DNA from 4 places in the Duganella sp. LjRoot269 genome. Region 3 is predicted to be linked to each of the others. Evidence: predicted binding sites of a transcription regulator. Region 3 holds the regulator's gene; each other region holds the start of a gene.

Region 1 (7,207 bases), 6.0 Mb from region 3:
GCGGCGGCGGCATCAGCATCGACGGTGCCGTCGTCACCGGGCCAGGACCGGACCGCATCGTCGTGTTCCAGGAGTTCGACCAGCTGCCGCCGTGGAAGACGGTGAAGGAGAACGTCATGTTCCCCTTGCTGGCGACGAAGCGCCTGCGCCGCCGCGAGGCGGAGGAGCGGGCGCTGCACTGGATCGCCAAGGTGGGCCTGGCCGGCTTCGAGAACGCGCATCCGCACACCTTGTCCGGCGGGATGAAGCAGCGCGTGGCGATTGCGCGCGCGCTGGCGATGCAGCCGGAAATGCTGCTGATGGACGAACCCTTCGCCGCGCTCGACGCGCTCACGCGGCGCAATATGCAGGAGGAGCTGGGGCGCTTGTGGGAAGAGCTGCGCTTCACGCTGCTGTTCGTCACCCACTCGATCGAGGAGGCGCTGGTGGTGGGCAACCGCATCTTGCTGCTGTCGCCGCATCCGGGGCAGGTGAGGGCGGAGTTGAACAGCCACCAGTTTAGCCTCGACAGCGCCGGCAGCGCCGAGTTCCAGGCCGCCACGCGGCGTATCCACAGCCTGCTGTTCGATGCGCCGCCCGCCGCGCCGGCCGAGCGGAGTGTCGCGCTATGAGCCTGCTTCTCGATCCGCCGATCCGCCAGGAATGCGAATACATCACCGCCGCTCCGTCGCAGCGCGAAGCCGACACCACGCCGCGGCTGCAGCGCGCATGGCGCCAGGCCTGGCTGCGCAAGACGTTCATCCTCATGCTGCTGGCCGGCCTGTGGCAGGCGGTCGCCCGCTGGACCGACAACGACCTGCTGCTGCCCGGCTTCCTGCAAACCGCGCAAGCCTTCATCGGCGGCATCGCCAGCGGCGAGCTGACGGGCCGCATCGGCGCCTCGCTGTCCGTGCTGTCGCAGGGCTATGTCGTCGGCGTGCTGGCCGCCTTCGCGCTGACCGCGCTGGCCGCGTCGACCAGGATCGGCCGCGACCTGCTGGAGACGCTGACCTCGATGTTCAACCCGCTGCCGGCCATCGCGCTGCTGCCCCTGGCCCTGCTGTGGTTCGGCCTCGGCCGCGCCAGCCTGATCTTCGTCATCGTGCATGCGGTGCTGTGGCCGCTGGCGCTGGGCGCCTACGCCGGATTCCAGGGCGTGCCCGAAACGCTGCGCATGGCCGGCCGCAATTACGGCCTGCGCGGGCTGCGCTTCGTGCTGCAGATCCTGGTGCCGGCCGCGCTGCCGTCGATATTGTCCGGCCTGAAAATCGGCTGGGCCTTCGCCTGGCGCACGCTGATCGCGGCCGAGCTGGTGTTCGGCACCACCGGCGGCCAGGGCGGCCTCGGCTGGTACATTTTCCAGAACCGCAACGAGCTCTACACCGACAAGGTTTTCGCTGGCCTGGCCGCCGTCATCCTGATCGGGTTGCTGGTGGAGAACGTCGTATTCCGTCCACTGGAAACGTTCACCATCCGCCGCTGGGGCATGCAGCGCTGAAGGATGGGCTGGCAGGATTTCGGCTTTGTGCCGTAGAATCTGCAAATGCACATCAAAATTACTGGTTTGATTCTTGCTTGCTTAAGAGTCATGAACCACACTCCGTCCCTCGTATGACCATGAAACATTTACGTATCGTGGTCGTCAACACCATCATCCACGCCGGCGACGAGGATGATGAGTCGCTGCGCGCCCAGGCCGAGCGGGCCCGCGCGCTGCGCATCGGCCTGCTGGAGGCGGGTTACGACATCGTCGCTTCGCTGCCGCCGGACATGTACCTGCCCGAGCGCATCGCCCAGCTGCAGCCGGACATGATCATCGTCGATGCCGAGTCCGACGCGCGCGACGTGCTGGAGCACATCGTCATCGCCACGCGCGACGAGCGCCGGCCCATCGTCATGTTCACCGAGAGCGAGGATACCGAGAGCATGGAGGCGGCCATGGCGGCCGGCGTGTCGGCCTACATCGTGGCCGGCCTGCAGAGCGAGCGCATCAAGCCGGTGCTGCAGGTGGCGCTGGCCCGCTTCAAGCGCGAGCAGAAGCTGCTGGACGAGCTGTCCGACACCAAGAGCAAGCTGGCCGAGCGCAAGATCATCGAACGCGCCAAGGGCCTGTTAATGGAACGCCAACGTTTCACCGAAGAGCAGGCCTTTCAAAAGCTGCGCAGCATGGCGATGAGCAAGAACCTCAAGCTGTCCGAAGTGGCCCAGCGCATCATCGACGTCGAAGACTTGCTCGGCTAAATCCCCCGTCCAAAATGATGCACTGCGCAATAGCGGTGCATTTTTTTGCGCCACGGCGCGGCGCGCCTCTCCCCGTTTTTTGCCCATGCCCCTCTGTAAACCCTGCTGGCACGGACCTTGCAGTAGCTCAAGTATGCGCAATGTCGCGCACGATGATTCCCGCCAACGGCGGCGGGGACCACCAGACAACGATGTCTACACTCATGAATTCGTTCATGTGGGTAGACTTTTTTTTTGGGGATTTGCGATGGAATATAAAAAGCTACAAGCGGGCAGCGACCTGCCATCCGGCGGCAACGCCGACACTGGCGTCAATATCAAACGCCGGCAAATCATCCAAGGCGCAAGTCTAGTAGCTGGGGGGAGCATGTTGGGATTGTCAACGGGTGGGGTATGGGCGGCTGGTTCGGACAAGCCGGAAAAGGAAGAAATCAAGATCGGCTTCATTCCGCTGACCGACTGCGCCTCCGTGGTGATGGCGTCGGTGCTGGGGCTGGATAAAAAATACGGCGTCAAGTTCGTGCTCAGCAAGGAGGCCTCATGGGCCGGCGTGCGCGACAAGCTGGCCAACGGCGATCTCGACGCGGCCCATGTGCTGTATGGCCTGCTTTACGGCGTACAGATGGGCATCGGCGGCCAGAAGAAGGACATGGCGGTGCTCATGAGCCTGAACAACAACGGCCAGGCCATCACGCTGTCCAAAAAACTGTCGGACAAGGGCGCGGTCGATGGTGCATCGCTGGCCAAGCTGATGCAGACCGACAAGCGCGAATACACCTTCGCCCAGACCTTCCCGACCGGCACCCACGCGATGTGGCTGTACTACTGGCTGGCCGCCAACGGCATCAATCCGATGAAGGACGCCAAGGTCATCACCGTGCCGCCGCCGCAGATGGTGGCCAATATGCGCGTCGGTAACATGGACGGCTTCTGCGTGGGCGAACCATGGGGCCACCGCGCCATCATGGACGGCATCGGCATCACCGCCACCACCACCCAGGACATCTGGAAGGATCACCCGGAGAAGGTGCTGGGCTCGACGCTGGAATTTGCCAAGAAGTATCCCAACACCTGCCGCGCGATGATGGCCGCCATCCTCGAAGCGGGCAAGTGGATCGATTCGTCGCTGGCCAACAAGAACAAGATGGCCGAGGTCATCGCCGACAAGTCCTACGTCAACACCAGCAAGGATGCGATCGACCAGCGCATCATGGGCCGCTACCAGAATGGCCTGGGCAAGACCTGGGACGACCCGAACCACATGAAGTTCTACAACGACGGCGCGGTCAACTTCCCTTACCTGTCGGACGGCATGTGGTTCATGACGCAGCATCGCCGCTGGGGCCTGCTGAAGGACGATCCGGACTACCTGGCGGTCGCCACGGCGGTCAACCAGATCGACCTGTACAAGGATGCCGCGGCGATGACCAAGACGCCGGTACCCAAGAGTCCTCTGCGCAGTTCGAAGTTGATGGACGGTTCCGTTTGGGACGGCAAGAACCCGAAAGCGTTCGCCGCCTCGTTCAAGATCAAAGCCTGATAGGAGAATGCCATGAACGCCATGCTCCAGCCGGAAAGCGCCGCGCCAGTCGCGGCGGCCATCGAAGCTCCTACCGCGGCCGCACCGGCGCGCCGCCCGCGCCGTCCACTGGCGGCCAATTCCGCGACCCGCGTGCGGCAGCAGGTGTCCGCCACGGCGATGAAGATCGTCGCGCCGCTGCTGGGCGCGGCCTTGCTGGTGCTGGTCTGGCAGATCATCACCACCAACAACTCCGCCTTCCCGACGCCGCTGGCCACGCTGCAGGAAGCGGTCAAGTTGTTCTCCGATCCGTTCTACCGCACCAGCCCGAACGACCAGGGCATAGGCTGGAACGTGCTGGCGTCGCTGCAGCGCGTGGCGGTGGGCTTCGGACTGGCCGCCATGGTCGGCATTCCGCTGGGCTTTTTGATCGGTCGCGTGCAGTTCGTCGGCAACATGTTCGGCCCGATCATCAGCTTGCTCAAGCCGGTGTCGCCGCTGGCCTGGCTGCCTATCGGGCTGCTGGTGTTCAAGTCCGCCAACCCGGCGGCCATATGGTCTATCTTCATCTGCTCGATCTGGCCGATGATCATCAACACCGCCGTCGGCGTGCAGCGCGTGCCGCAGGACTACATGAACGTGGCGCGCGTGCTGAACCTGTCGGAGTGGAAGGTGCTGACCAAGATCCTGCTGCCGTCGGCGCTGCCCTACATCCTGACCGGCGTGCGGCTGTCGATCGGCACCGCATGGCTGGTGATCGTCGCGGCGGAAATGCTGACCGGCGGCGTGGGTATCGGCTTCTGGGTGTGGGACGAGTGGAACAACCTGAATGTCCCGCACATCATCATCGCCATCGTCGCCATCGGCGTGGTCGGGCTGATGCTGGAACAGGCGCTGATGGCCTTGGCCCGTGCCTTCACCTACGAACAAGTATCGAACTAAGGAGCACCATCATGGACGAGCCAAAATTCATCGATATCGAAGGCGTGGAAATGGTCTTCCATACCAAAAAAGGCGTGTTCCACGCGCTGCGTGAAATCGACCTGACGGTGCGCAAGGGCGAATTCATCACGCTGATCGGCCATTCGGGCTGCGGCAAGTCGACGCTGCTCAACCTGATCGCCGGCCTGCTGAAACCGACCGACGGCGTGCTGTTGTGCGCCAACCGGGAAATCGCCGGACCGTCGCCGGAGCGCTCGGTGGTGTTCCAGAACCATTCGCTGCTGCCGTGGCTGACCTGCTACGAAAACATCCACCTCGGCGTGGAGCGCGTGTTCGGCAAGACGGAAACCCGCCAGCAGCTGCGCGAGCGCACCATGCAGGCGCTGGCGCTGGTCGGCCTGACGGCGGCCGAGGCCAAGCGTCCGCATGAAATCTCGGGCGGCATGAAGCAGCGCGTCGGCATCGCCCGCGCGCTGGCGATGGAGCCGAAAGTGCTGCTGATGGACGAACCGTTCGGCGCGCTCGACGCGCTGACCCGCGCCCACCTGCAGGATGAGCTGCTGAAGATCGTCGCCGCCACCAAGTCCACCGTGGTGATGGTCACGCACGACGTCGACGAGGCGGTGCTGCTGTCGGACCGCATCGTCATGATGACCAACGGCCCGGCCGCCACCATCGGCGAGATCGTCGACGTGCGGCTGGATCGCCCGCGCGACCGCGTGGCGCTGGCGCAGGACGCGCGCTACACCGAGTACCGCACGGCGGTGCTGGAGTTCCTGTACCGCAAACAGGCACACCCGGCCAAGGAGGCGGCTTGATGGATATGACCATGCCGCCTATGGCGAAGGAGGGCGCCGCCGGGAAGGCGCTGACCGGTGAAGTGTTCGGCGCCTTGATTAATCTTTCCGGCCGCCGCCGTTTCACGTCGCAGCGCATCGTGTTGTACGCGCTGCTGGCGTCGCAGGGGCAGGAAAGCGGAGCCGCCATCGCACAGGAAGCGCTGGCGCTGTTCCGTAACGCCCACAAGGCGCTGCTGGCGGAGAAGGATGGCCTGCCGGGCGTGTTCTGCCCGGAGCTGCACGAGGCTTACTTCGGCAAGCTCGATGGCGACCGGCAGATCGCCGCCTTTGCCGACCTGGGCGAACGCACGCTGAAGGCCATCGCCCAGGGTTCGGCGCAAAGCGCCGAGCTGCTGGCGGAGCTGGTGCATATCACCACGCCGACGCTGGCGATCCTGAACACGATCACCAGCATCTACGAGGAACAGGCCAAGCAGAACGCCCGCACGGTGCGCAAGCAGCTGCGCGGCATCATCACCGATATTGAAACCATCAACCGCCAGGCGCGCATGGTGGCGTTCAACGCGCGCATCGTCGCGGCGCGCGCCGGGCAGGCCGGCAAGGAATTCGCGGTGGTGGCGGGCGTGCTGTCCAACATCACCGGCGAAATCGACGAGATGGTCAACACCGCACTGGCTGCGGCCGGATAAGGAAAACATCATGAGCAGCGTAACCCTGGTAGGCGCCGGTCCCGGCGACCCTGAACTGTTGACGTTGAAGGCCGTGCGCGCCATCGAGCGCGCCGACGTGATACTGATCGACGACCTGGTCAACCCGGAAATCCTGGGCTTCGCACCGTCGGGCGCGCGCGTGATCCAGGTCGGCAAGCGTGGCGGCTGCGCTTCGACGCCACAGGAATTCATCGAGCGGCTGATGATCGCCGAAGCCCGCGCCGGCCACCGCGTGGTGCGGCTCAAGGGCGGCGACCCCTATCTGTTCGGCCGCGGCGGCGAGGAACGCGCCTCGCTGCGCGCCCACGGCATCAAGGTAGACGTCATCCCCGGCATCAGCAGCGGCCTGGCCGCTCCCACCAGCATCGGCGTGCCGCTGACCCACCGCGCCTGGAGCCAGGGCGCGACCTTCGTCACCGGCCACGGCAAGGATGCGGCATCCGAGCCGAATTGGCCGGCATTGGCGCAAAGCGGCCTGACGCTGGTGATCTACATGGGCGTGGCCCGTGTCGACGCGATCCAAGCCGGCCTGATGGCGGGCGGCGCGGCGGCATCGACGCCGGTCGCCGTGGTGCAATCGGCAACACGCGACAACCAGCGGCAATTGCTGACGACCCTGGGCCAGCTGCCGCAGGCGCTGCGTGACAGCGGCTTGGGCAGCCCGAGCATCATTGTGGTGGGCGACGTGGTGCGCTGCGCCGACGCCTGGCAGGAGCTGGCGGATCAGGCGGATCAGGCGGATCAGGCGCCGCGCACCGCGAATGCGCACCGATAGCGTGCAATCGTGCACCGCAACATGGCAGCGCACCGCGCCGGCCGAACCGTATTTCCCGCTTCTCCCTCTGTAGACCCGTTGTAAACCATCTGGCACGCCTCTTGCAATACAGAGGATAAGGGATCAACGGCGATCCCCCCGAATACACACGCTGACCCAAAGACGGGTTGGCAGGACAACGGCGTCCGCCCAACCCGGTCTTAGGTGACCTTGGTTGCGCGGGCGCCTTTTTGTTTTCTGA
Region 2 (7,207 bases), 300 kb from region 3:
GCGGCAACGAAGTTCGGACGCCCGGTCTTGAGATCGATGCCCGATGCCCAGGTGATCTTCTTCACGAACGGGAAGGCGTTCTGCAGCTTGCCGCTGTTCGCGTCGATCACGTAGAAGAAGCCGTTGCGGTCGGCCTTGCCGCCATAGCGCTTGCCGTCCATGTCGAAGGTGACGAATTCGTTGGCGCCGTCGAAGTCCCACGAATCGTTGGGCGTGTTCTGATAGGCCCATTTGATCTGGCCGGTCTTCACGTCCAGCGCGACGGTCGAAGAAGAATAGAGATTGTCGCCCGGCCGCAGGTGGCTGTTCCATGGCGCCGGATTGCCGGTGCCGAAGTAAGCCAGGCCGGTCTTGGCGTCGTAGGTGCCGCCCATCCAGGTCGACGCGCCGCCGGTCTTCCACAGATCGCCCGGCCAGCTCTTGTTGAGCGTACCGGAGATGCCGTTCTCGGTGGCCTTGCCGTCCTTGTCGTAGCGGTAGCCCATGTGGCCTTCGACGGTCGGCCGGGTCCACAGCAATTCGCCGGTCAGCGGATTGCGCGCTTCCACCCGGCCGACGATGCCGAACTCGCCACCGGACACGCCGGTCAGCAGCACGCCGTCGGCGATCAGCGGCGCCGCCGTCATCGAATAGCCGGCCGCGTAGTCGTCGACCTTTTCCTTCCAGACGATCTTGCCGGTATCCTGGTCCAGCGCCACCAGCTGCGCATCGAGCGTGCCGAAGATGACCAGGTTGCCGTACAGCGCCGCGCCGCGGTTGACCACGTCGCAGCAAGGCATGATGCCGTCCGGCAGACGATGTTCATACTTCCACAGCTTGGCGCCGGTTTTCAGATCGACCGCAAAGATGCGCGAATACGACGCGGTGACGAACATCTTGCCCTTGTAGATCAGCGGTTGCGACTCCTGGCCGCGCTGCTTCTCGCCGCCGAATGAGAACGACCACGCCGGCACCAGCTTGCCGACGGTCTTGGTGTTCACCTGGGTCAGCGGCGAATAGCGCTGGCCTTCCGAGCCTATGCCGAAGGACAGCACGCTGTCGGTGCTGCTGGCTGCGTTCTTGAGCATGGCCGTGGTGACGTCGGCCGCCTGTGCCAGCGACAGGATCGAAATCCCCGCCAGCGATGCGATGACTTTTTTATGCACAATCTTCTCCAATTATTATGGTTTTGGTTTTTGCTTCGGTGTGTTGCTATGCCGGCGGATGTAACAGCGCCAGCTCCTCGTCGCTGAACAGGCGCGAGCGGGTCAGGAAGCGCCTGCCCGTGCCGTTATCGAGCGAGAACATGCCGCCGTTCCCCACGACGACGTCGATGATCAGCTGGGTGTGCTCCCAGTACTCGAACTGCTCGCGCCCCATGTAGAACGGCGTCCCGTCCAGATTGCCGAGGTAGACGTCGGTGTCGCTGACGTCGAACTCCCCCGCCGGGTAGCACATCGGCGCGCTGCCGTCGCAGCAGCCGCCGGACTGGAAGAACATCAACGGCCCATGCCGGCGGCGCAGGGCGGCGATCATGTCGAGCGCCGCCGGAGTTGCCGTGACGCGGGCGATGACGTGGTTCATGATCAGAAGAAGCCCAGCGCGTTCGGGCTGTAGCTGACCAGCAGGTTCTTGGTCTGCTGGTAGTGGTCCAGCATCATCTTGTGGTTCTCGCGCCCGATGCCCGACTGCTTGTAGCCGCCGAACGCGGCGTGGGCCGGATACAGGTGGTAGCAATTGGTCCAGACGCGGCCGGCCTGGATGGCGCGACCGACACGGAAGGCACGCGAGCCGTCGCGCGTCCACAGGCCGGCGCCCAGGCCGTACAAGGTGTCGTTGGCGATGCGCAGCGCATCCGCTTCGTCCTTGAAGGTGGTCACCGACACCACCGGTCCGAAGATCTCCTCCTGGAAGATGCGCATCGAGTTATCGCCCTTGAACACCGTCGGACGCACGTAGTAGCCGTCCTTCATGTCGCCACCCTGGACGTTGCGCCCGCCGCCCGCCAGCAGCTGTGCGCCTTCCTGCTTGCCGATGTCGATGTACGACAGGATCTTTTCCAGCTGCTCCTGCGAGGCCTGCGCGCCCAGCATGGTGCTGGCGTCCAGCGGATTGCCCTGCTTGATCGCCGCCACGCGGGCCAGCGCACGCTCGATGAATTTTTCGTAGATCGATTCCTGGATCAGCACGCGCGAGGGGCAGGTGCACACCTCGCCCTGGTTCAGCGCGAACATGGCGAAGCCTTCGAGGCATTTGTCGAAGAAGGCGTCGTCGGCGTCCATCACATCCTCGAAGAAGATGTTCGGCGATTTTCCGCCCAGTTCCAGCGTGACGGGAATCAGGTTCTGTGCGGCGTACTGCATGATCAGGCGCCCGGTTCCGGTCTCGCCGGTGAAGGCGATCTTGGCGATGCGCTTGTTGGACGCCAGCGGCTTGCCGGCCTCCAGGCCGTAGCCATTCACCACATTCAGCACGCCCGGCGGCAGCAGGTCGCCGATCACTTCCAGCAGTACCATGATCGAGGCGGGCGTCTGCTCGGCGGGCTTGAGCACCACGCAGTTACCGGCAGCCAGCGCGGGCGCCAGCTTCCACACCGCCATCAGGATGGGGAAGTTCCACGGAATGATCTGGCCGACCACGCCGAGCGGCTCGTGGAAATGGTAGGCATAGGTTTCGGCGTCGATCTGTGCCACCGAGCCTTCCTGGGCCCGGATGCAGCCGGCGAAGTAGCGGAAATGGTCGATCGCCAGCGGAATGTCGGCAGCGGTGGTTTCGCGGATAGGCTTGCCGTTGTCGATGGTTTCGGCGGTGGCGATCAGCGCCAGGTTGGCTTCCATGCGGTCGGCGATCTTGTTGAGGATGTTGGCGCGCTCGGTCTGCGAGGTCTTGCCCCAGGCGTCCTTGGCGGCGTGGGCGGCATCCAGCGCCAGCTCGACATCCTCGGCGGTGGAACGCGCCACTTCGCAGAATACCTGGCCGGTGATCGGCGTGACGTTGCCGAAGTATTCGCCCTTGACCGGCGCGACGAACTTGCCGCCGATGTAGTTGTCATAGCGTTGTTTGAATGGATTGGCAACGCCCAGTTTGCTGATGTCTGCGAGATTCATGTCGTCCTCTTTCTGCTGTGGTTATGAGGCCGCTGTAAAGCGTAGCGGCGGTGGGTACTGCGCCCTCTCCTTTTCGCAAGCACCGTGCCAGCACCGCTCATACAGGGGAATACCGTGCGGCGAGGGTGCTACGGCCTGTCGCGGCCGCGTGACAACTGTTCATCTTTGGAACAGTTGTGTGCCGATGGAGCAGCGGGATCAGCGGATCACCACACCCCAAGGCAGCTCGCCGACGGCAATGTCCGGCTGCTTGACGGCGCCGGCCGTATCGATGACGGAAACACTGTTCGAGCGGCCGTTGGCCACGTACAACCTGGCGCCGTCCGGCGTCAACGCCATGTTCCAGGGCCGCTTGCCGACGGCGACGGTGGCCACTACGGCATTGGTGGCGGTGTCGATCGCCATCACGCTGCCGTCGATACCGTTCGAGACGTAGACCAGGCGGCCGTTCGGATGCACCGCTATGCCGTTGGCGTTCCTGCCGGCGGGGATGCGCGCCACCGCCGTCAAGGTCGCCATATCGACCACATACACGGCGTTGGCCAGCTCGCAAGCCACATAGGCGCGGGCGCCGTCCGGACTGAAACCCATGCCGCGCGGGCGCATGCCGACGGCGGCGGAGCCGCTCTGGCGCCGTGCAGCGACATCGATCACGTCGACCTGCTCCGCCTCCTCGGCGCTGACCAGCAGCCAGCGTCCGTCCGGGCTGAACACGGCGTGCTCGGGATTCTTGCCCCGCACAGGAATATCGGCCAGCACCTCGCCGCTGCGGGCGTCGATCAGCGTGACGCTATTGCTTTCCTCGACCGCCACGGCGACATAGCGGCCGTCCGCCGACGCGCCCACGCCCTCCGGCGACTTGCCCAGTGCAATGCTGCGCACGACGGCGCCGCTGGCGGTGTCGATCACCAGCAGCGCGTTGCTGACGGCATCGGTCACGAACAAGCGCGTGCCCGCCGGATCGGCGGCGATACCGCGCGGCCGCCTGCCGGCGGCAATCTGGCGCAGCACTTTATCGGTGGACGTATCGATCACGCTGACGGTTCCTGATTTTTCATTCGGCACGTAGGCTAGAGGCGCGGCCCATGCCGGGCCGGCCAGCAGGAGGAGCAAAGATAGAAGGATGCGGGAGCTGTTCATGGAGTCGCCTTTCAGAAAATACCCATACCATTGCAATCGCCATGCCACGCATAAAAACCGGATGGCAGGTATATTGCTTACTGGTCCGATATAACACTGACCAAAACGGAGACAACATGAAGCAATCCCTTTTCCCCTTGAATGCGGTGGCGGCGCTGTTCGCCCTTGGCAGCGGCGCCGTGGCCGCCGAGGAAGCCGGCGTTCCGCCTGACGTGGTGGTGGTCAGCGCCACCCGCGTAGGCCACACCGTGTTCGACATGCCCGCCGCGATCGACGTGATCGACGCCGCGCGGATCCGCGACGGCCAGGCGCGCGTCAACGCCAGCGAGGCGTTGGCGGCGGTGCCCGGCCTGGTGGCACAAAACCGCCAGAACTATGCCCAGGACCTACAGATATCCTCACGCGGCTTCGGTGCCCGCTCGGCGTTCGGGGTGCGCGGCGTGCGGCTGATCGCCGACGGCATCCCGGCCAGCATGCCGGATGGCCAAGGCCAGGCCGCCACCTTCAATCTCGACATGGCCGAACGCATCGAGGTATTGCGCGGGCCGTTTTCCGCCATCTACGGCAACCACTCCGGCGGTGTGATCCAGCTGTTCACACGCGAGGGCGAAGGCGCGCCATCGGTTGAAACCACGCTCACGGCAGGCAGCTATGGCAGCCGCAAGGCCGACCTGAACGCCCAAGGCAAGCAGGCCGGCGTCGGCTATGTGCTGGACGCCTCGCGCTTCGAGACCGACGGCTACCGCGCACACAGCGCCGCCACCCGCGACCAAGCCTACGCCAAACTGACGCTGGCGCCGGTGGAAGGCGCCACCTTGGCCATCGTCGCCAATGCGCTGCGCCAGGATGACACCCAGGACGCGCTGGGCGTCACTTGGGCCACCTACCAGCGTGATCCGCGCGCCGGCGAGATCGACACCACCGACACGCAAACGCCGAAACGCACGCTGGCAGACCGCTACAACACCCGCAAGAGCATCGACCATCAGCAGATCGGCGCCAGCTGGGAGCAGCGATTCGGCGAAGACCGTATGCGCGTCACCGCTTACGGCGGCAATCGCGGCGTGATCCAGTACCAGGCGTTCTCCAAGGCCTTCCAGGCGCCCGCCACACACTCCGGCGGCGTAGTCGATTTTGACCGCGATTTCTACGGCACGGACCTGAACTGGCTGCACGTCGGCCAACTGGCGGGCGGCAAGCTCAGTACCACCGTCGGTGTTGAGTACGGCCGCTCCAGCGACGCGCGCAAAGGCTATGAAAACTTCATCGGCACACAGTTCGGTGTCAAGGGCGCGCTGCGGCGCGACGAGAACGATAAAGTGACCAACCTCGATCCTTACGTACAAGCCGAGTGGGAAGCCGGCGCGTGGATGCTGAGTGCGGGCCTGCGCCACAGCAGCGTGAAGATTTCCGTTGACGACCACTTCCTCGGCAATGGCAACGACAGCGGCAGCCTCGATTACAGCCACACCACACCGGTACTGGGATTGCTGTACAAGCTGACGCCAGGGCTGAACGTGTACGCCAGCGCCGCACGCGGCTTCGAGACGCCGACGCTCAATGAGTTGTTCTACTCAGGCACCGGCGGCGGCTTCAACTTCCGTCTGCAACCGGCGCAAAGCACCCACCTGGAAGCCGGCATCAAGGCTCGCCTGGGCGAGCAGACACGCGTCAACGCTGCGGTGTTCCAGGTCCGTACCCGCGACGAACTGGTGGTCGACAGCAGCAGCGGCGGCCGCACCAGCTACCGCAACGCCGGCCGCACGCTGCGTCAGGGGATGGAGTTGTCGCTCGACAGCTCCTGGCACTATGGCCTGAGCACGCGCATGGCGCTGACGAGCCTGCGCGCCGTCTACGACCGGGGCTTCGGCACGGTGCTGGAAGGCAGCCGCCTGCCGGGCGTGCCGAATGCGAACGCCTACGGCGAACTGGCTTGGAAAGACGGCGCGGATCGTTTCGGCGCGGCGCTGGAGGCGGTCGCCAGCAGCAGGATCTATGCGGAAGACGCCAACGCCGACAAACCGGCGCCTGGCTATGGCGTGCTCAATGCGCGCGTCAACGCCGGCCAGCAATGGCAGGGCTGGCGCTTCAAGCAATTCGTGCGTTGGAACAATCTGCTGGACAAGCAGTACGTCGGTTCGCTGATCGTCGGCGACACCAACAAGCGCTATTACGAAGCAGCGCCTGGGCGCAATTGGCTGCTGGGCGCGAGCGCCCAGTATCAATTCTAAACGGTTCTAGAAGCGATAACGCAGTCCGGCCGCCACCGAACGTGGCGCGCCGGGTGCGACAAAGCGAGCTTGATCCGCCTCGCCGCCAGGCTGCAGCAGCGCGCCGCTTGGGAACATGTCGGTCGCGACCGCGCCAAAGCTTTCGTAGCGCCGGTTGGCCAGGTTGGTCACGCGCGCGTACCATTCCCATTTCGGCGCGGGCTGGTAGCTGGCGTGCACGCCAAGTAACGCATGTCCGCGTATGCGCCAGTCTGTCCCTTGCGGCGCGGCCTTGCCGTCCTCATTGCCCTGGGTGCTCATGTCCGACACCGCCATGATGTCCGCGCCCAGCGTCAACGCCGGCGCCGGACTCCACTCCACACCCAGCTTGAAGGTATGGCGAGGCAGTCCCGCCAAACGGGTGCCGGGCGTGACGTGGACATTGCGAACGCCGGTAAACAGGTCGCCTTCCGCATCGTAGGCCGCATCCAGATAGCTGTAGCTCAGACGCGCGTACCATGGACCGAAACGACGGCTGGCGCTCACGTCGGCGCCCTGATGGCGCGTACGCTCGAAGTTGGAAAAATAGCCCTGCTGCGCCAACGCAGCGCTGCGGAACAGGATATCGTCATGATTCACGGTGCGGTAAACCGACACCGCCGCCGTGTCGCCGCGCGCGCCCTGCCAGCGACCGCCGGCTTCCGCGGTGCGCGACACCACCTGTTTCAAATAGGGATCCGATTGCAGGCCGACAGGCAGGCGACATGGCTG
Region 3 (7,207 bases):
GCCAGCGTCTCGACCAGCGCGTCCGGCCGCTGGCCCAGCGAGGGGATCAAGATCAGCAGCGGCACCACGGCCAGATCCTGGAACAGCAGGATGCCGATGATCTTGCGGCCGTGCTCGCTTTCCAGCTCCAGCCGCTCTGTCAGCATTTTTGACACGATGGCCGTCGACGACATCGCCAGCGCGCCGCCCAGCGCAAACGCGGCCTGCCAGCCGATATGGATGTCGGCCGGCAGCTGGGTGGCGAGGGCCCAGCCGAACACCATGGTCGCGACGATGGTCAGCCCCACCTGCGCCATGCCCAGCCCGAACACGATGCTGCGCATGGCCAGTAATTTGGGCAGGGAGAATTCCAGCCCGATGGAGAACATCAGGAACACCACGCCGAATTCGGCCAGCGAGTGGGTCGCCTCGCTTGATTCGGCCAGGCCCAGCGCGTGCGGGCCGATCAGGATGCCGACGGCCAGGTAGCCGAGCATGGGCGGCAGGTGCAGCATGCGGAAAGCGACGACGCCGAGCACCGCGCTTCCCAGCAGGATCAGCGTTAATTCCAGCGGCGTAAACGTCATGTCAACATAGCCAGTAAAAAAATATAATTTCGTTGTTTGTGGGCCGATGCGGGGGTTATGTTGTGACTGGCAAGTTTTTTGCTTTCTCAATTCGGCTATACTTGGGCATGAGTGTAACCCATGAAAAAACAATGCTGAAAGCTTTTGACGCAAAAATGGCCGCCCACGCGCTGCGCCTGGCCCGCGATACGCTGCAAAACGAAGCGGAGGCGATCGCCGCCCTGAATGCCCGTCTGGAGACCGACGATAGTGTCGTTCAGGCAATTTCCCTGCTGCTGAACTGCAAGGGCCGCGTGGTCGTGTCAGGCATCGGCAAGTCCGGCCATATCGGCCGCAAGATCGCCGCCACGCTGGCCTCGACCGGCACGCCGGCGCTGTTCGTGCATCCGGCCGAAGCGGCCCACGGCGACCTCGGCATGGTCACCGCCGACGACGCCTTCATCGCCATCTCGTATTCCGGCGAAAGCGCCGAGCTGATGACCATCCTGCCGGTGGTCAAGCGCATGGGCAGCAAGGTCATCGCGATGACCGGCAAGCCGGGCTCCAGCCTGGCCGACATCGCCGACGTCCACCTGAACGTGGCCGTGGCCAAGGAAGCCTGCCCGATGAACCTGGCGCCGACCACGTCGACCACCGTCACCTTGGCGCTAGGCGACGCCATCGCCGTCGCGCTGCTGGACCTGCGCGGCTTCAAGGAAGAGGATTTCGCCCGCTCGCACCCGGGCGGCGCGCTGGGCCGCCGCCTGCTGACCCACGTGCGCGACGTCATGCGCAGCGGCGACGCCGTGCCGCAGGTGACCGCCGACGTCAAGCTGACCGACGCGCTGCTGGAAATCACGCAGAAGGGCATGGGCATGACCGCCATCGTCGACGCCGACGGCAAGCCGGTCGGCGTGTTCACCGACGGCGATCTGCGCCGCATGATCGAGAAGGTCCAGGACTTCAGCAAGGTCATCATCCGCGACGTGATGCACGCCAACCCGCGCTCGATCTCGCCGGAAAAACTGGCCGTCGACGCGGTCGCCGTGATGGAGCAGTACCGCATCAACCAGATGCTGGTGACCGACGCCGACGGCAAGCTGGTCGGCGCGCTGCACATCCACGACCTGACCCGCGCCAAGGTGATCTGATGACTGAATTCACGTATGTCGAACGGGCCGCCCGCGTCAAGCTGATGATCTTCGACGTCGACGGCGTGCTGACCGACGGCAGCCTGCACTACGGTGCCGAGGGCGAGGCGCTGAAGACCTTCAACGTGCACGACGGCCTGGGCATCAAGCTGCTGCAGGAAGCCGGCGTGCAGACCGCCATCATCAGCGCGCGCACGTCGCCGCAGGTGATCAAGCGCGCCGCCGACCTCGGCATCGCCCACCTGCACCAGGGCGGCCACGACAAGCTGACGCCGTTCAACGCGCTGCTGGAAAAGACCGGCCTCACCGCCGAGCAGGTCGGCTTCATCGGCGACGACGTGGTCGACCTGCCGATCTTGACGCGCGTCGGTTTCGCCGTCGCCGTGCCGAACGGCCGCGCCGAAGTGCTCGAGCGCGCGCACCACACCACCGTCGCCGCCGGCGGCCGCGGCGCCGTGCGCGAAGTGTGCGAACTGCTGCTGCACGCGCAGGGCAGCTACGAGCGCGTGATGGCGCAGTTCCTGGTTTGACGGGGATCAGTCATGCGTAAAAGAACAGCCCACCGCTGGCAGCTGACCGTCATCATGGTCGTCGGCGTGTTTGTCGCCGTCGGCAGCTTCTGGCTGGTGCAGGTGGTCAATCAGGCCGGCCAGGAAGCACAGGCCGACCAGCACCGCAACGAGCCGGACTACATCATCGACCGCTTCAGCCTCGTACGCATGAACAAGGCGGGCCAGCCGGCCTACATCATTTCCGGCGACAAGCTGACCCACCGTCCGGTCGACGACGCTTCCGACATCGACAAGCCTTACGTGCACAGCCTGGCGGGCAACCAGCCGCCGATGAATATCCATGCCGATACCGCGCATGTCGACCAGGGCAATACGCGGGTCCAGCTCAATGGTAATGTGGACGTCGTGCGCCCGGCCACGCCGCAAGCGCAGGCGATGCGCATGACGACCCCGGCGCTGACCGTGTTCCCGGACGAGGAAAGAATGGAAACCACGGCGCCGGTCGCGCTGGAAATGGGCAACGCGACGGCCAACGGCGTCGGCATGAAGGCCAACAACGCCACCCGCCAGGTGCAACTGGGCGGACGCGGGCAACTGACCGTGCCGCCGCGCGGCCATTGAAAGAACCAATGATGAAGAATGGAATGATGATGAAAAAACTGATCCTGACGGCCGCGATGCTGCTGATGGCGGCTGGCGCGGCCCATGCGGAAAAAGCCGACGCCAACAAACCGACCAAGATCGATTACGACGATCTGCAGATCGACGACGTCAAGCAAATCAAGACGCTGATCGGCAACGTCGTGCTGACCCGCGGCACCTTGCTGATGAAATCGCCAAAGGCGGTCGTGACGACCGATCCGGAAGGCTATAACTTTGTCGTGCTGACCAGCACGCCTGGCACGCTGTCCACCTTCCGCCAGAAGCGCGACGGCGCTGGCGACCAGTGGATTGAGGGCGAAGCCGAACGCATCGAGTACAGCGACAAGACCGACCTGGTAAAGCTGTTCGCCAAGGCCAAGGTACGCCAACTGGAGGGCGGTCGCCTGGCCAGTGAAGTCGACAGCGAATTCATTTCCTATGACAGCCGCACCGAACATTTCGATGTCAAGAACAACGTCTCTGGCGTCAGCAAACCGGGTGCAGGCCGCGGCACCATGGTGATCCAGCCGACGATCCGTCCGCCTGCAGCCTCGGCTCCCGCCGCCTCCGCCACCACGCCTACGCCGGGGAAATAAATGGAACCATCCTGCGGTAGCACCCTGATCGTCAAAGGCCTGCAAAAGACTTACGGCAAGCGCCAGGTCGTGCACGACGTTTCGCTGCAGGTCGAGTGCGGCGAAGTGGTCGGCCTGCTGGGCCCCAACGGCGCCGGCAAGACCACCTCGTTCTACATGATCGTCGGCCTGGTGCCGTCGGACGCCGGCACCATCGACATCAGCGGCACCGACATCTCCAGCCTGCCGATCCACCGCCGCGCGTCGCTGGGGCTGTCCTACCTGCCGCAGGAGGCGTCGGTGTTCCGCAAGCTGACCGTGGAAGAAAATATCCGCGCCGTCCTCGAAATCCAGAAAGTGGACGGCAAGCCTTTATCCAAGGCTGCAATTGATGAACGGCTCAATACCCTGCTGGCCGATTTGCAGATCGAAAAGTTGCGCGAAAACCAGGCGCTGTCGCTGTCGGGCGGCGAACGCCGCCGGGTCGAGATCGCGCGCGCGCTGGCCACCAATCCGCGCTTCGTGCTGCTCGACGAACCATTCGCCGGGGTCGACCCGATCGCCGTCATTGAGATCCAGCGCATCGTGCGCTTCCTCAAGGAACGCGGCATCGGCGTCCTCATTACCGATCACAATGTGCGCGAGACGCTGGGCATCTGCGACCGCGCGTATATCATCAACCAGGGCACGGTATTGGCTTCAGGCCGGCCAGACGACATCATCGCCAATGAGTCGGTGCGTCGCGTGTACCTGGGTGAACACTTCAGGATGTAGCCTTACCCCATGAAACAGTCATTGCAACTGCGCACGTCGCAGCACCTCGCGCTGACACCTCAGCTGCAGCAGTCGATCCGGCTGCTGCAGTTGTCCACGCTGGAGCTGCACCAGGAACTCGAACAGCTGCTGACCGATAACCCGCTGCTGGAGCGTCTCGACGACCCGCTGGACCGCTCGCTGCGGCTGCTGTCGGACGGCGCCATCAGCCAGCAGGCCCCGGTCGGCGACGCGCCGCCGGAAGGCCCGCCCAACGCGCAGGAAGCGCCGGCCGCCGACGCCGACAACTACGACGGCCCTGCCGCCGACACCGAAAGCACCAGCAGCGACGCCGACGTCGACTGGAGCGACGCCGGCCGCAGCAAGGCGCCCGACGACGAGGACGCGCGCCCGCAGCTCGAAGCCAACCACTGCACGCTGCGCGAGCACCTGATGGAACAGATGCGCGTGACGGTGCTGGAAATGCGCGACCGCGCGCTGGTCGAGCTGATCATCGACGCGCTCGACGAAAACGGCTACCTGGAGGAATCGCTGGAGGACATCCACGCCCGCCTGCCGGAGGAGCTGGAACTGGACATCGACGAACTGCAGACCGCCTTGTCGCTGCTGCAGAGCTTTGATCCGATGGGCGTGGGCGCGCGCAACGCCTCCGAGTGCCTGGCGCTGCAAATCAAGCGCTTGCCGGGCGTGCCGATGGTGACGCGGCGCATGGCGCTGGCCATCGTGGAAAACCATCTGACGTGGTTTGCCCAGCGCGATTTCAACAAGCTGAAAAAAGCGCTGCTGTGCGACGACGAGGATTTGCGCGAGGCGCAGACCGTGATCCGCCAGTGCAATCCGCACCCCGGTTCGGCGTTCGCGTCGGACGTGTCCGACTACGTGGTGCCGGACGTCATCGTCAAGAAATCGCGCACCGGCTGGCAGGTCAGCCTGAACAACGACGTCATGCCGCGCCTGCGCGTCAACGCCATGTACGCCAACCTGCTCAAGCAGGGAAAAGGCGAGGGCGCGATGGGCGCGCAGCTGCAGGAAGCCAAGTGGCTGATCAAGAATATGCGCCAGCGTTTCGACACCATCCTGCGCGTCGCCCAGGCGATAGTAGAAAGACAAAAGAACTTTTTCTCGCACGGCGCGGTTGCCATGCGCCCCCTTGTGCTTCGCGAAATTGCTGATACACTGGGTTTACACGAGAGTACTATTTCTCGGGTAACAACTCAAAAATACATGCTGACCCCGCACGGCATGTTTGAGTTGAAATATTTCTTTGGTAGCCATGTCGCCACCGAAGCGGGAGGGGAAGCAAGTTCGACGGCGATACGCGCACTCATCGTGCAATTGACAGGAGCAGAAGACCCGAAAAATCCTTTATCCGACAGTAAGATTGCGGACATGCTGGGAGAACAAGGCATGGTGATTGCGCGACGAACTGTTGCCAAATATCGCGAAGCGTTGAAAATCCCGCCAGTCAGTCTCCGCAAGTCTTTGTAGTTACTTGGTTCCTGCGCGCCCGGTAGTAATGGGCCACGCACTAACCGTAAGAAGCGACATCATCTTTAGGAGTGTGTATGAATCTCACCATCAGTGGACATCATCTCGAAGTGACCTCGGCCATCCGTGAATACGTGCAGAACAAGCTCGAACGCGTCACACGCCACTTTGATCAAGTGATTGATATTGCTGTCATTCTGACTGTAGATAACCTTAAAGAGAAAGAGAAACGCCAGAAGGCTGAAATCAACCTGCGCATGTCGGGTAAAACCGTCTACGTGGAAAGCCTGTCCCAGGACCTGTACGCCGCCATCGATACGCTGATCGACAAGCTGGATCGGCAGGTCATGAAATACAAAGCCAAGGTCCAAGAGCACGGCCACGATGCGATCAAGCATCTCCCGGATAGCTACGAACCCGCTGCCGCCGCCCTATAACAACGGCCCCGGCACCACTCGACTAAGGGCGCATCGGCGCCCTTTTTTGAGGTAAGATAGTTAAACGTTTAACTTGATGAGCCCTCCCATGAAATCTCACCTGATTGCCAGCACGTCATTGCTTGGCCTGCTCGCCACCGGCGCGGCGCTGGCGTGCGAAGCCCCGCCGCCGGCCCGCATCGACATCGACGCCAACAGCTACTACTCGGACGCGCACCATTCCGTCATCGATCCGGTGCTACGGGCGCGCAACATCGCCAACACCAAGCCGATCGAAGACTTCCTGGCCGAGGTGGCGAAGGGCGCCACCGCCTACCAGCTCGACCCCAAGGCCAACGCGGCCGACGGCGCCTGCGCGCTGACCTGGCTGGCCAGCTGGGCCGGGCAGAAGGCCATGCTGGGCAAGCTGTCCAGCGAGCAGGCCTACTACGTGCGCAAGTGGACGCTGGGCGGCATGGCGCTCAGCTATGCGCGCCTGAAGCCGGCCGCCGGCGCCGCGCAGCAGCAGGCCATCGAAGGCTGGCTCAAGACGCTGGCCGACGCCACGATGGCGCACTCCGATGCGAAGAAGGGCGGCCGCAACAACCACTACTACTGGGAAGGCCTGGCCGTCACCGCGGTCGGCGGCGTGACGGGCGACCAGCGCTACCTGGGCTGGGGCCGCAAGGTGTTCGACCACGCGATGGGGCAGATGGCGGCCGACGGTTCGCTGCCGGCCGAGATGGAGCGCGCGGCCAAGGCGCTGCACTACCAGGTGTACGCCACCGTGCCGTTGGTGATGATCGCATCGATCCTGGACCTGCATGATCCCAAGCTGGACCAGATCGTCAAGTTCACCGTTGCGGCGTCGGCAGATCCGTCGGGCATCGCCAAGGCCACCGGCTTCGAGCAGGAGCGCGTCGGCGTGCTCGACGTGACCACCATCTACGGCCGCCACGAAGGCAAGCCGCAGGAGGTGCCGGCGAAGAAGCAATGGCAGCCGCGCCTGGGCGGCGACCTCAATCTGCCCAATCCGCTCGAACATCTGGCGGCGCCGAAGTCGCAGTAGAATAGGGCTTTTCCTTCAGCCCTTTTTACTCATGA
Region 4 (7,207 bases), 5.1 Mb from region 3:
GCAACTGCAACAGCAAATGGCAAGCGGCAGCGATCCCGAACTGGAAGACTGGCTGGCGGCGCTGGAGCATATGAACCTGTACGAACGATACTTCACGCCGGAGGAGTTGCGGCGCCTGCCCTTCTGGCAGCAGGATGCGCGCCGCAACGCCGCCTGGATCGCGCTGGTGGGCGAGGCGGAAACGCTGATGGCGCAAGGCGTGCCGGCGGACGACCCGCAAGCGGGCGCGTTGTCGGAACGCTGGATGCAAACGTTGGAGCGCGATACCGCCGCCAATCCGGAGTTTGCGCGCCGCCTGACGCTGATGCTGGACCAGGAGGCCGCGGCCCAGCAGCACACCCGCATCACGCCGGCGCTGAAGCAGTATGTGTCGGCGGCGTTTGGCGCGCGCAAGCTGTGCATCTACGCGAAGTACCTGAGCGCCGACGAGATGCGCGGCATGCGTGAGAACAACGGCAAAAACCAGAACGAATGGATTGCGCTGATCGCCGACGTGCATCGGCATCTGGAAAGCGGGATCCCGCACGACGCGCCGTCGGCGCAAACGCTGGCGCGCCAGTGGATGGCGCTCTACCTGGCGCAGATCGGCGGCGATCCGGCCACGCTGGCCAAGATCCGCGCCGCGCACGACCAGGAACCCGCGCTGTTGAGCGGCACCTGGGTCACTCCCGCCATGCTTGACTACATCCGCCTGTCCTACGCCACGCTGGCTTGATCGAACGTAAGGTGATGCTCCATATTGTGTCCTAACATCGCGGAGGTGCCCACCGCCCAGGAGACCAGTATGCCCCGCCCCCCCGTAGATTCCACCGGCCGACGCGTGCCGCGCGCAGCCCTGCTGCTGCTGACGTTGACGCTAACCGCCTGCAACACCGCGCGCGACACCGACTCCTTGATGGCCGAAGCCCGGCAATATCGTGCCAAAGGCGAAACCAAGGCCGCCATCATCGAACTGAAAAATGCCCTGCAGAAGGCGCCCGACAATGCCCGCGCCCGCCTCTTGCTGGGGGAGGTCTATATTGAATCGGGCGATACCGCGTCGGCCGAAAAAGAAATGCGCAAGGCCGGGGAGCTGGGCATCGGGGACGTGGAACTCATGCCGCGCCTGGGCAAGGTGATGCTGATGCAGGGGCAATTCAAGAAACTTATCGACGACGTCAAGCCGGACCCGGCCAGCCCGCACCAGACGGAACTGCTGGTATTGCGCGCCAACGCGTATCTGGGCCTGGGCGAGACGGCGCAGGCCCAGGCACTGTTCGACGAGTTGCTGGTGAAAAACCCGGATCTGCCCGAAGCCATGCTGGGCCTGGCAAAGATCGCCGCCTTGTCGCAACACCTGGACCTTGCCACCCAAACTATCGAACGCGCCCTGGCCAAGCATCCCGACAATATCGAGTGCCTGCGCTTCAAGGGCGACTTATTGCGCCTGCAGGGAAAAGACGCGGCGGCCCTGCTGGCATACAAGCAAATTCTGACCTTGCAGCCGAACAATACCCAAGCCCATATCGACAGCGCCACCCTCCTGATCCAGGCCAAGAAGCTGGCCGAGGCCCGATCCGAGATCGACGCCGCCCGCAAGAACGCGCCGGGCACCCTGCCGGTGATCTACACCCAGGCCTTGCTCGACTTTCAGGACGCGAGATATCCGGCGGCCCGCGATGCCTTGCAGCAGATATTGCGAGTGATGCCCGAGCACATGCCCAGCATCCTGTTGATGGGTTCCGTGCAATTGGCCATGGGCTCGTATCTGGAAGCCGAATTATCGATGCGCAAATTTCTCGACGCAAATCCGCGCCATGTCTACGCCAGCAAGCGCCTGGCCGGACTCCTTTTGAAGGGCGGCAAGGCCGACGATGCCATCGCCGTGCTGGACCCGCTGCTGGAGGCGAATCGAACGGACGTGGAGCTGCTGGCCCTGGCGGGACAGGCGCAGATGCAGGCCAGGCATTTCGCCAAGGCGGCCGACTACTTCCAGGCGGCGAGCGACCTCGCACCGCAAACGGCCAGCTTGCACACGTCGCTGGGATTGAGCCGCCTGGGCGCCGGGGAATCGGCACGCGCAGTCGGCGAGCTGGAACAGGCAACCGCCCTGGACGACAAGAGCGGCCGGGCCGGCATCCTGCTGGCGATGACCCACTTGCGCAACAAGGAATACGACAAGGCACTTCTGGCGGTTGAGGCAATGGAACGGCGCGACGGCAAGAATCCGCTGGTGAAAAACATGAAAGGCGGCATCCTGCTGTCCAAAAACGACCTGGCCGGTGCGCGCGCCGGCTTCGAGCAGGCGCTGGTGCTGGACCCGGCCTATCTGCCGGCCCTGGAAAATCTGGCGCAAATGGACTTGGCGGAAAAAAAGCCTGAACGGGCGCGCCAGCGCTACGAAGCTGCGCTCGCCAAGGACAAGAAGAACGTGGGCCTGATGACGGCATTGGCCAAGCTTGCCTTCGCACAGAACAACAACGCGGAAGCGGTGCGCTGGCTGGAACGCGCCACCAGCGAACGTCCCGACGCCCTGACGCCGGCATTGCTGTTGGCGAATCTTTACCAGCGTTCCGGCGAAAAGGAAAAATCGCTGAAGCTGGCGCAAGCGCTGCAGACGGCGCATCCGAACAATCCCGACACGCTCGCGCTGCTGGCACGGATCCAGATCGCGAACGGCAACTACGAAGCCGGGCTGGAAAGCTATACCAGGCTGGCCGAACTGCAACCTGCGTCGGCCGCCGTGCAACTGAGCATCGCCTATGCCCAGGTCGCGCTCAAGGACAAGGACGGCGCCCTCGCTTCGGTCAAGAAAGCATTGCGGTTGAAGGAAGACTGGTTCGAAGCCCAGGTCCTCGCGGCGACCTTATTAGTGGAAAGTAAAAGCTACCCGGAAGCGCTGGCCATCGCCCAGACCGTACAGCGCCAGCGGGCCGATCTGCCAGCCGGGCTGACGCTGGAGGGCGACATCTGGATGGCCCAGCATAAACCGCAAGAGGCGCTGCAGGCCTACGAGCGGGCATTTAAGATGAGCAAGTTGGCGCCCCTGGCGATCAAGATCCACCAAGCCCTGCTTCTGGCGGGCAAAACCAAGGAAGCGGACCTTCAAGCCGGCCAGTGGTTGCAGCAGCACCCGACCGATCTCAGCGTCCGGCTCTACCTTGCCAGCGCCAATTTGGCGGACGGACGATATAAGCCGGCGATCAGCTTGTTCGAGGCCGTCATCCGGCAAGACCCGAAAAATGTCGTGGCGCTGAACAACCTGGCCTGGGCCTACCAGCACGAGAAGGATGAACGGGCCCTGGCGACCGCCGAACGGGCTTACCAACTGGCCGGCACCAGCCCCGGCATTCTTGATACCCTGGGCTGGATATTGCTCGAGAAAGGCGATACGGCCCGCGCCCTGCCCCTGCTTCAAAAAGCCAGGGCGCTGGCGCCCGATGCGACCGAAATCGGCTACCACCTCGGCCTGGGCCTGATGAAGTCGGGCGACAAGCGCGCCGCGCGCACCCAATTCGAACAGCTGCTGGCCGCCAACAAGGACTTCCCGAAGCGTCCCGAAGTGAAGGCGATGCTGGAATCCTTGTAACTACACTCCGGGGTACTGTCGGCTTTTTTTACATCTTTGCGCGAAGAGCCGAAAATATTCCGGAAATTTTTGAAAAACTGTTTTAAAACAGCCACTTAGAAACCCTTCCAAACATGGCGTGGCATTTGCTTAGTAGTGGATAGCTGGCTGGTTCCAACCGGCCGGCAAGGTATCGAAACCCACACCGTTGCGTAGCGACTCTCCATTCATCTAGGAAGGAAACAAAATGAAAAAACTTACCATTCTCAGCGCTCTGCTGGGAGCGCTCTTTTCGGTCGGCGCGGCCCAGGCTACAACGCTGGACACCACCAGCGCCGCCAACGTGCTAATTTCCGGCAATCCGGGAGAGGCTCTAGGCGGTGACGGCATTCTGCAAAATTTCACGGGCATCGACTGGCATCAAAACGGCGCGGGCCTGGTTCAGGGCTTTACGCTCACCCCGGCTAACAATGCCGGCGATTTCGCCGATTTCACCCTGACGTACCAAGCATTCGCCGCAGCCATCGGCACCACGTCGGCCACGCCGGATCTGCGTGTAGCCCCGCCCGGTCCCGCAGTCGGTACCTATGAGCTGACGACGATCGCCACCTTGCATGAGCGGGCCACTTGCCTTAACGCCGGTTGCTCCACGGTTGCGATCACCTTCACTCCCGCCACCAGCAGCAACTGGACGGTTTATTTCGATAACACGCCCGATGCCAATCAAGCGGCCGGAACCGGATTCACGGATGGCGCGGTGATGCTGTCGGGTAGCTGGGATTCGGAGCTGTCGACCTTCCTGGCGACCGGCACGTCCGGCACCCCCGGCGCCACCGGCGTTGGCTCGGCCACCTTGGTCGGCACCGTGTTGTTTACCAATGCGGCCTATGTTTCGCCAGCCCTGGCCGGCACCCGCTTCGACACGACGCTGCAATTCCCCGGACCGGACGCACCTGGCTTCACGCGTCCGCTCCTGGTCAATGGCATCGCCACCGGTCCGAATACCGACTCGCAATTCGTGTTGAATGTGGATGGTGGCCAGCAGTTCACGCCCGTGCCTGAGCCAGCCACCCTGGCGCTGGTTGCCGCAGGCATCTTCGGCATGGGCTCGTTCGGCCGCCGGCGCGAAAAACAAAAATAGTCCGTGGTCCGGGCTTGCAATCGAAGGCCGGTGCGCTGGGGCGCACCGGCTTTTTTTTTCATGCCCGGCCTGTCTCTATTTCAGGCGGCGCGCCGGGCTGCCTCCCCATATTTCGCCGCTCCCGATGTGCGTGCCTTTGACGACCAGCGAATTGGCCGCCACGATCGAGTTGTCGCCTATCGTCACGCCGGACAAGACGACCGCATGGGCGCCTATCGTCACATGGTCGCCTATCGTAATCAGATAGTGGCCCAAGGTATCGCCCTCGATCACATGCGGCACCAGCAAGGCCGTTTCGCCGACCACGCTGTTGGCGCCTATCGTCACAAACGACGGATCGTAGATGATGCCCGAACTGTAGGTGTTGTCGCCCAGGCGCGCGCCCAGTCCAAGATAGATCAGCCGCATGATAGGGATCGGAATAATTCCGCCGCGTATCAGGGAATTAAAAAGTATCAGGTAAAACAAGACATACACCTGATAGATGAATTCCTGCCTGGAGCCGAACTCGATATTTCCTTCGTGTAGAGGCAGCGCCCACATGAAAATACGAAATATGAGCATGCCGTACAGGTAGACCAGGACCACGGCTGCCGCGCTGACGGCCACGCCCCTGAAATCGCCCAGGCGGGGAATGCTTCCCACGCCGCAGTAGGCGCTCAGCAGCGAGAGCATCAATACCAGCGCCAGCATGGACAGGAAAACGACTATGGCGGACGGTCTGATTTTTCGCATGAAAAACTCCCTATAAGAGCATCGATTATAGGAAAAGGGAGGTCTTACAGTCGCGGAATTGAAAACGAAAAAGCCGCTGATCCCTGACGGTATCAACGGCTTCGAATTTGGTTGCGGGGACAGGATTTGAACCTGTGACCTTCGGGTTATGAGCCCGACGAGCTGCCAGACTGCTCCACCCCGCGTCTGATGTAATCATTATAGGGCAAATTCGCATGTTAGGCAATATTAATCCCGAAATCGTCTGCGATAGTCCGAATAAATGCAGTTACCTATAAGCATAGGCCATGCCGCGCCGGCGCCAATCGGTGTAAAGTAGCCAAAGTGAGTACCCATACCGACTTGAGCTACCTATGAAATTCTGTTCCGAATGCGCCTCCCCCGTCAGCCTGGCCATACCTGCCGGCGACAACCGCCCCCGCTACGTGTGCGGCCAGTGCGCCACCATCCATTACCAGAACCCGAAAATGGTCCTCGGCTCGATCCCCGTGTGGGAACGCGACGGCGAACTGAAAGTGTTGCTGTGCAAGCGCGCGATCGAGCCGCGCCACGGTTACTGGACCCTGCCGGCCGGCTTCATGGAAAACAATGAAACCACCAGCGAAGCGGCAATCCGCGAAACCCAGGAAGAAGCCGGCGCCAACATCGCGCTGGGCAATCTGTTCACGCTGCTGAACGTGGCGCGCGTGCACCAGGTCCACATGTTTTACCTGGCCACCCTGCTCGACCTCGATTTCGCGCCCGGCGAGGAAAGCCTGGAAGTGCAGCTGTTCTCGGAGGCGGAAATCCCGTGGGACGACCTGGCCTTCCCGACCATCCGCACCACGCTGGAACTGTTCTTCGCCGACCGCGTCAAAATGCGGGAGGGCGGCAGCTACGGCTTCCACACCCAGGACATCACCCGTCCCATGCGTACGGATCTTTAACCTACTTGACGCGGTAATATGATCCCATGGCTCGATCCCGACAGTCCCTTCCCGGACGTCAGTGAGGCGCTGACCATCGACGCACCCGGCCTGCTGGCGGCCGGCGCCGACCTGTCGCCGCAACGCCTGCTGACGGCGTATAAGCACGGCATCTTCCCCTGGTTTTCCGAAGGCCAGCCCATCCTGTGGTGGAGCACCGATCCGCGCATGGTGCTGATGACGGACAACTTCCGCATCTCGGACAGCCTGAGGAAAACCCTGCGCAAGGTCGAACGCGAGATGAGCGCCGGCGGCCGCTGGCAGGTGCGCTTCGACAGCGCCTTCGAACAGGTGATGCGGGCCTGCGCCGCGCCGCGCCGGGACGGCCCCGGCACCTGGATCTCGGAAGACATCATCGCCGGCTATACCGGCCTGCACCGCCTCGGCTACGCCCACTCGTCCGAGCTGTGGCTGGACGGCCAGCTGGTCGGCGGCGCCTACGGCGTATCGATCGGCGGGATGTTCTACGGCGAATCGATGTTCGCCCGCGTCACCGACGGTTCCAAGATCGCGCTGGCCTACCTGGTGCGCTTCCTGCGCAGCCACGGGGTAAAGATGATCGATTGCCAACAGGAGACCGGCCACCTGGCCTCGCTGGGCGCCTCGCCCATCCCGCGCGCGCAATTCCTGGCGCATCTGCGCAACAGTATTGAATTGCCGCAGATCACCTTGTGGGAACCCATTGCACCGCTGGCTGCGGACAGTTAAGCTAAAGGTGACAAGCGCTGTCCTGGACTAAGCGCTATGATTGGGACTCAGAAGAAGAAGAGGTTTCAAAATGACCGTGGCGTCGTTGCGGCTCCTAGCCGTGCAGGCGCA

The links. Region 3 encodes sigma-54, which starts transcription at its own class of promoters, with help from an activator protein. Its sites were predicted from a motif close to TGGCANGNAANCTGCTTT; they were not measured.
Region 1: a site for sigma-54 is predicted at 2,327-2,344, ahead of ACSQ3S_RS30955 (CmpA/NrtA family ABC transporter substrate-binding protein). Genes of this name have one in related genera too.
Region 2: a site for sigma-54 is predicted at 4,256-4,273, ahead of ACSQ3S_RS05465 (beta-propeller fold lactonase family protein). Genes of this name have one in related genera too.
Region 4: a site for sigma-54 is predicted at 3,683-3,700, ahead of pepA (flocculation-associated PEP-CTERM protein PepA). Genes of this name have one in related genera too.

The regions. Positions count from the first base shown of each region.
Region 1 covers NZ_CAXUSL020000001.1:6,923,977-6,931,183, reverse strand. The annotation lists gene ACSQ3S_RS30970 (ABC transporter ATP-binding protein) at 1-611, shown strand, start outside; gene ACSQ3S_RS30965 (ABC transporter permease) at 608-1,477, shown strand; gene ACSQ3S_RS30960 (ANTAR domain-containing response regulator) at 1,597-2,220, shown strand; gene ACSQ3S_RS30955 (CmpA/NrtA family ABC transporter substrate-binding protein) at 2,588-3,760, shown strand; gene ntrB (nitrate ABC transporter permease) at 3,773-4,681, shown strand; gene ACSQ3S_RS30945 (ABC transporter ATP-binding protein) at 4,693-5,499, shown strand; gene ACSQ3S_RS30940 (type IV pili methyl-accepting chemotaxis transducer N-terminal domain-containing protein) at 5,499-6,170, shown strand; gene cobA (uroporphyrinogen-III C-methyltransferase) at 6,181-6,966, shown strand.
Region 2 covers NZ_CAXUSL020000001.1:1,264,377-1,271,583, reverse strand. The annotation lists gene ACSQ3S_RS05480 (PQQ-dependent methanol/ethanol family dehydrogenase) at 1-1,145, opposite strand, end outside; gene ACSQ3S_RS05475 (DUF779 domain-containing protein) at 1,192-1,563, opposite strand; gene adh (aldehyde dehydrogenase) at 1,566-3,086, opposite strand; gene ACSQ3S_RS05465 (beta-propeller fold lactonase family protein) at 3,285-4,226, opposite strand; gene ACSQ3S_RS05460 (TonB-dependent receptor family protein) at 4,343-6,457, shown strand; gene ACSQ3S_RS05455 (TonB-dependent receptor) at 6,464-7,207, opposite strand, start outside.
Region 3 covers NZ_CAXUSL020000001.1:963,269-970,475, forward strand. The annotation lists gene ACSQ3S_RS04190 (cation:proton antiporter domain-containing protein) at 1-566, opposite strand, end outside; gene ACSQ3S_RS04195 (KpsF/GutQ family sugar-phosphate isomerase) at 698-1,696, shown strand; gene ACSQ3S_RS04200 (KdsC family phosphatase) at 1,696-2,226, shown strand; gene lptC (LPS export ABC transporter periplasmic protein LptC) at 2,239-2,829, shown strand; gene lptA (lipopolysaccharide transport periplasmic protein LptA) at 2,853-3,446, shown strand; gene lptB (LPS export ABC transporter ATP-binding protein) at 3,447-4,199, shown strand; gene ACSQ3S_RS04220 (RNA polymerase factor sigma-54) at 4,209-5,687, shown strand; gene hpf (ribosome hibernation-promoting factor, HPF/YfiA family) at 5,765-6,124, shown strand; gene ACSQ3S_RS04230 (alginate lyase family protein) at 6,213-7,172, shown strand; gene ACSQ3S_RS04235 (enoyl-CoA hydratase/isomerase family protein) at 7,204-7,207, shown strand, end outside.
Region 4 covers NZ_CAXUSL020000001.1:6,076,270-6,083,476, forward strand. The annotation lists gene ACSQ3S_RS27200 (MerR family transcriptional regulator) at 1-715, shown strand, start outside; gene prsT (XrtA/PEP-CTERM system TPR-repeat protein PrsT) at 785-3,568, shown strand; gene pepA (flocculation-associated PEP-CTERM protein PepA) at 3,795-4,688, shown strand; gene ACSQ3S_RS27215 (DapH/DapD/GlmU-related protein) at 4,764-5,423, opposite strand; tRNA gene ACSQ3S_RS27220 (tRNA-Met) at 5,532-5,608, opposite strand; gene ACSQ3S_RS27225 (NUDIX hydrolase) at 5,777-6,349, shown strand; gene aat (leucyl/phenylalanyl-tRNA--protein transferase) at 6,368-7,096, shown strand.